Regions from separate parts of the Paenibacillus sp. J2R1T-4 genome, predicted to be linked through region 2. Evidence: predicted binding sites of a transcription regulator. Region 2 holds the regulator's gene; the other holds the start of a gene.
What was found. The regulator NrdR, encoded in region 2, represses ribonucleotide reductase genes. The targets are predictions, from matches to a motif close to AACACNATATATNGTGTT.
Positions count from the first base shown of each region.

Region 1: the regulator NrdR is predicted to act here: its motif matches at 2,319-2,336, upstream of AC58QD_RS31475 (adenosylcobalamin-dependent ribonucleoside-diphosphate reductase).

Region 1 covers NZ_JCAUBA010000034.1:1,649-5,067, forward strand. Annotated here, with positions in the region: gene AC58QD_RS31475 (adenosylcobalamin-dependent ribonucleoside-diphosphate reductase) at 1-2,157, opposite strand, end outside; gene dat (D-amino-acid transaminase) at 2,635-3,419, shown strand, end outside.
Region 2 covers NZ_JCAUBA010000010.1:141,330-144,748, reverse strand. Annotated here, with positions in the region: gene AC58QD_RS17975 (polyprenyl synthetase family protein) at 1-282, shown strand, start outside; gene AC58QD_RS17970 (CobW family GTP-binding protein) at 289-1,263, opposite strand; gene AC58QD_RS17965 (hypothetical protein) at 1,351-1,527, shown strand; gene nrdR (transcriptional regulator NrdR) at 1,576-2,055, opposite strand; gene AC58QD_RS17955 (alpha/beta-type small acid-soluble spore protein) at 2,164-2,373, shown strand; gene AC58QD_RS17950 (lytic transglycosylase domain-containing protein) at 2,438-3,028, opposite strand; gene coaE (dephospho-CoA kinase) at 3,025-3,419, opposite strand, start outside.

The DNA of each region.
Region 1 (3,419 bases), on a different contig from region 2:
AGAGCCTGCCTTACCAACATTCAAGAATATCTCACTAGGCGAGCCGTTCATGTCGTTGATTGTGATATATGCCATACCGAATGGCGTGTTGAACTTGTAAGTCGCACCGCGAAGGATCTGCGGACGGCGTTTGTATTGCTTATCGAATACTTGCTGGGTCTTAGGATCAATGGTGACCGCAAGTTTGTCGGAGATTTCAGCTAATTCATGCTTTGGTTGTGCTGTCGCTGCTGTTACGGCTTCGGCTTCCTCAACAACCACTGTCTTAGCAGCAGACTCTTCCTTCTTTTCTTCCTTAGCAGTTGAAAGAACTTGCACATCACGGCTGCCGTCACGGTAGATCGTCACGCCCTTGCAACCGAGGTCGAAAGCAAGCTCATACAATTCCTTCGTCTCTTCGACGGTGAAGTCATGGGGAGCATTCGCTGTCTTGGAGATCGAGCTGTCGACCCATTTCTGGATCGCCGCTTGCACTCGGATATGATCTTTTGCAGATAGGCTCATCGAAGTTACGAAATAGTCCGGCAGATCCTTTTCCGGATTCTTATCCTTCCACTCTTGTGCGATCGGAACGTACTGCCTGTCGAAGCCAAGACGGCTTTGACGGAAATATTCGAAGGCGAAATAAGGCTCAATACCCGTTGATGTTCCTACCATTGTTCCTGTGCTGCCTGTAGGCGCTTGAGTAATGACCGTTACGTTACGGATCCCCTTCTTAGTGATCGCGGAACCAACTTCAGGATAAGTAGCTACCATTTGCTTCATGAAGCCGCTTTGCAAGAACTTATCTTGATCATAATGCTGGAACGAACCTTTCTCACCGGCAATATCTGCCGAGGACAGGTAAGCCTCGCGAGCCATGAAACCATACAATTTATCAAGGAATACAAGCGATTCCGCACTGCCGTAACGAACCTCAAGCTTAATCATTAGCTCAGCAAGTCCCATAGTACCTAGACCTACCCGACGCTCGCCTTGCTGGTTAATCCGGTTCTCTTCAAAGTGGTAAGGAGTCTTGTCAATTACGTTATCGAGGAAACGCACCGAGTATCGAACGGTCTTCCCAAGCTCATCCCAAGCTACATCATGGTTTTTCTCATCATAGAATTTAGATAGATTTACCGCTGACAAGTTACATACTCCCCAAGCTGGCAGCCCTTGCTCACCGCATGGATTCGTACAAATAATCGGGTTGAAATACCAGCTGTTAGACATCTGGTTGTAGTACTCCATGAACACTACGCCAGGCTCCGCTGATTTCCAGGCGGATTCAATAATCGTGTGCCATACTTCGCGCGCCTTAACGGTACGGTAAGTGCGAACAGCTTTGCCGGCTTGCTGCCATTTGGCCAGGTCGCCGTCCCAAGTATCATTGTAAGTCGGGTCTGAAGTATCCGGGAACACCAAGTCCCAATCCAGATCTTCCTTCACAGCTTTCATGAACGCATTGCTGACGCAAACGGACAAGTTAGCGTTCGTAATCTGACCCATAGTTGACTTAACGGTGATGAAATCGACCAGATCCGGATGCCAGTCGTTAATCATCAGCATCAACGCTCCGCGGCGGCTGCCTCCCTGTTCGATCAATCCAGTCGTATAGCTGAACAGACCGCCCCAAGATACTGCACCGCTGGAGGAGCCGTTAACACCTCTAACTACGGAACGGCGAGGACGCAAAGAGGACAAATTGATCCCAACACCGCCGCCGCGCGACATAATTTCAGTCATCTCAGACAGCGTGCTCATAATCCCACCGCGGCTGTCATGCGGGGATGGAATAACGTAACAGTTGAACAGCGTGAGCTCATCGCTTGCGCCTGCTCCAGCTGCAATCCGACCGCCTGGAACTAGCTTCCAGTCCTCCAATATATAATTGAATTTCTCTTTCCATTCCTTCTGTTTCTCCGGAGAGGCTTCTACTGATGCCATTGCTGTAGCCAATCGGTCCCACAATTGCTCTGGTGTATGTTCAACATTTAATGTTAATTTCTCAATCGTAGATTCGAACAACTCTCCATTGCGCAGCTTAATCGTCACTTGACGCCCTTTGCGTGCAACAACCTCGCCAACATCCTTACTCGGGAATTTCGGGTCGTCTTTGGTAAGAACGAGAACGGTATCTCCAACCTTAGTATGTTCTGTATCCGCATCTTTCATGGCATAACGGTCCAAAAATATTTTCTCGCTTAACCCTTCCAAACGCTTCGCTTGTACTGTTTCCAAAACGAAAACCTCCCAAATTAGAGTAACTTTTCAGCAAAACTTGATAAATTTCATGCATTATGATATGTAGCTTCTATCTGAATTCGTGTAGAACTTCTACAATATATTGTGCCAGAATGTCATTATACAATACTATATGTGGTATATCTAGCAGATGACCCGTTATTTTCCGCCTAATATAGGAACTACAATCACATTCTCTTGTTTTTTCTCTATGAATCTCTCTTTTTTAAAAAACAGGTCCTATACAACACCAAGCCCAGATCCCCGGAAAACCAGTTTACTATGAGAACGCTTGTTTGTCCACTGGATTTATGGTTCGTTGATTTTTTGACCCATTACTGTTTTTTGACAACCACATGCCCTCTTGCTACTATTATCAAAAGTAACCCAATGGAGGTGTCGGACAAGATGAATTGGCTCCTAAGTAATGATCGGATTATTCCTAGAAATGAGGCCTCAATCTCCTATTTGGATCGGGGATACGTATTCGGCGATGGGATCTATGAAGTGTTCAGAGTATACAAGGGACGTATGTTCGAAAGCGAACTGCACTATACACGATTAGAACGCAGCCTGCGAGAGATTAAACTGCAAATGCCATACCCTATTGAACAACTGGACCGCTATTTGAAGCAAATGATTGAGAAAGAGCAGCTTAGTGAGGGGACTGTTTATTTGCAAATCACACGGGGTGCGGCACCCAGAACACATGCTTTTCCAGCCCAGACTGAACCTGTCCTGATCTCCTACTGCTCACCGCTTGCAAGACCGCTCGAATCGATGTCGCGAGGCATCTCCGTAATAACAACACCAGATATAAGATGGTTGCGTTGTGATATCAAAACCTTGAACCTATTACCCAACATACTTGCCAAACAAACAGCGATTGATCAAGGTGTAGATGATGTTATCTTCCATCGGGAAGGAACGGTTACGGAAAGCAGTTCTTCCAATGTATTCGCTGTAAAAAACGGGACCCTCTACACACATCCTGCTAATAATCTTATTCTGCACGGGATAACTCGGCTGGTCATACGAGATCTGGCTGATGAACTCCGAATTCCTTTTATTGAAGAAACTTTTCTGCTCCAAGACCTGGTATCCGCAGATGAGGTGTTTATCGCCAGCACGACCGGTGAGGTAACGCCTGTTATTACTATTGATGGTTCGCAAGTACATAATGGACAGCCAGG
Region 2 (3,419 bases):
TTGCAGAAGAAAAAAACATTACCGGTGTTGTATATGTTAGCCGATGAGGGAGAAGGATTTGCACCCCTTCAGAATTATTACGAGGGAAAAATCAGTCAAGCTGAGTTTCTGAATCACAAAGAAGCATGCATGGAATATATAGAACGATGCGGCTGCATAGAGTACGCCTTAATTATTATGACCCTGTTCAAGAACAGGGCCGATCAATTACTAGAGCTCCTGGACGTTGACTCTGAGTGGAAGATAGTCTTTCGCAAGCTGACTCTCGGTTCATCCTCTTGAAGACTCTTACAACAATTCCTCCAGATTCCGCTTTACTACTTCCGCATCAAAATGTTCTCCGATAAACACTGCCACATCAGGAACTTCTTTCTGAGGCATAATCTTCATGAAATCCAGTTGACGGTAAGCATATTGGAACATGAATCTTGAATTGGTATCGGTAAATGTTAGTATTCCTTTGGCTCGATACACTTCTGCAGGCATCGTTTGCATGAATTGTTCGAAGCGTTCACTATCTACTGGCTTATCCATATAGTGAGTGAATACCATTACATGGTTATGTGAAGGGTGAAAAGGAAATAGCGGCTTGGGCCCTTCAACATCCGGCACATTGTTTTTTTGCTCTGACCTGCTAGGACGGCTGCTCAAGCTCCATACCAGATTCCATTCCAACTCACATTTTACGGTCTGTACGATCTGCGCTCGTTCGTTCCATTCCTGGATAAGAGTAAGCAGTGATTGTGCTTGCTCCGATGAAACTAGATCCATCTTATTCAATACAATGAGGGATGCGGCGCGCAGCTGTTCCTTCATTAATCGATATGTCTGACCTTTTGCCGTCTCATTTTGTTCCAGCAGGTGGGCAGCATCCATGACGGTTACGATGCCTTTAACATCCATTCTTACTAACAATGAAGCTTCTGTAACTCCATCGAGAAGCTCCATCGGATTAGCTACCCCTGAGCACTCCACGAATATTACATCTGGTTGGTGTTCCTCCGCCAGTCTAAGAATCTCCATGCTCAAATCTCCGCTGACCGTGCAGCATATGCAGCCGCTTAACATTTCCTTCATCGGAATATCGGCTTCAACCTCTAGTCCATCCAGATTGACATCGCCAATCTCGTTCATTAGGACAGCCGCTTTCATCCCTTGCTGCTTGGCTTGCTCAAGCAAATGAAGAAGAAGGGTTGTTTTCCCGCTTCCTAGAAAACCTGCCAATATATAGACCGGAATTAAGTTATTGTGCTTGTTGTCCATTATATGCATCCTTACCTTTCGTAACGTATCCGTATAGTCGTTCCTGAATCATGGGATTCTAATCAGCGAAGGAGGTGGCACCCTAAGATGGATCCAGAAGAAATCAAAGCAATGGAACCGAAATACACGGGTAACACCAGACATTTGACAGAAGGCGAAGCTGCTGCCATCAAGAATAACGATCCCACATACGATGATAATGAGGATAGCTTGCTTGAGGACATACCAGCAGTCGCCCTTATGGGCGCAAATCGCCCGCAGTAAACAACAGGAAACAAGAACCTTATCCGTCAGGATGGGTCCTTGTTTCTTTTAAGGTTTGGGTACTCCGTCCGAATTATGCTTCCCTAGCAGTTGCGTTAGCTCCTTCATAAACATGTTGATGTCTTTGAATTGACGATAGACGGAAGCAAACCGGACAAAAGCCACTTCGTCAACAGGATGCAGTTGCTCCATAACGAGCTCGCCTATCTCGCGGCTTGCTACTTCTGCATGAGCTTGACTGCGTAATTCTTTCTCTACCTCTGATACGATATACTCTAATTGTTCCATAGAAACAGGACGTTTCTCGCACGCTCGTATGAGCCCTCGCAACATCTTGTCCCGGCTGAACTCTTCTCTGCTTCCGTCTTTTTTGATTACGATTAGCGGAGTTTCCTCAATCATCTCGAAGGTAGTGAACCTTCTCAAGCATCGATCACATTCTCTTCGTCTGCGAATGGATTTGTTCTCATTGGCAGGTCTAGAATCCAGCACCTTTGTGCCTGCATTGTCGCAAAATGGGCATTTCATCCGTCTTCCCTCCTTCTATTGGTGCTCGCATTATTTTCCAAGTATTCTCTGAATGATTTATTTTCACACGAGCATAATACATTTACGAACGACAAGGAGGTGAACATAATGGCATCAAGAAACTCTCTTGTAGTCCCACAGGCAAATCAAGCTTTGGACCAACTGAAGTACGAGGTTGCCCAGGAGCTGGGTATCTCCATTCCGCAAGACGGATACTATGGAAATATGGCTACTCGTGACGCAGGTTCAATAGGTGGAAGTATAACTCGCCGTTTGGTACAAATCGCTGAGCAAACGTTAGCAGGTTCCTCTTACTAATCACAAAAATCACAATTTATGGAAGTGTCGGATTGCTCTAATACGGAGCTTGTCCGGCACTATATTAACGTTCTGAAGAAAGCGCAAGACCTAACTCTTCCTGATAAAGATTCGAATACTTATTGTGATAGTATATCACTCGTTGGATATAGTGACGAGTCTCCCCAAAAGGAATCTGATCGATATTCTTGAGCGTACCGTCCCAAGTGTTATTTTGCAACCATTTACGAACATTGCCTGGGCCAGCGTTGTAAGCTCCTAACATAGCAATGCGGTTGCCATTGAACTGATTAGAGAGGGAATTTAAGTACCAAGCCCCGACCTCTATATTAACATCCGGTCTCTCCAGTGCATTCAACGTTCGATCCGAATAATCCGCTTTGTCTACAATCCATTGAGCAGTATCCGGCATGAGCTGCATAAGTCCAATCGCCCCTTTTCGAGACGTCTTATCTGGATTGTAGTTCGTCTCAACCCGAATGATCGCTGCAATAAGAAAGGGGTCCACACTATAATTTTGAGCGCTAATCTTTATATCGTCTTTATAATAAATCGGGTACATCCATGTTCCCAGAAGCTTCGTATTATAGAACAGAAACACAACAAAAAGTAACAGCAACAAAGCAAATATACGTTTTTTTCGAAAAAACTTCATCCCAATCCCTTTCTGTACCAGAATGCTTCAACCTGTTTTTCGGTCTCTTCTAACGTTCCGCTATTATCAATAATAATGTCAGCCAACAGCTTCTTGTCCTCAATCGGCATTTGTGAACATAACCGCAGTTCCGCTTGCTCTTGAGTAAGGGAATCACGCTTCATTAATCGCTCCAACTGTAAAGCTGCAGGGATATAGACTAATAGCACTTCCGAAAACATATAAGAAAGCTGTGATTCAAACAAAAGAGGAACATCAACGACAACAAGCTTGTCCGGTTCAGCAAGCTCCAAAGCCGCCATTTGCTCTCGCATTGAAGCACGAATGGGTGGATGGAGAATGGCCTCTAAATCCTTACGTGCTGAAGTCTGATTGAAAATCATCTCACCTA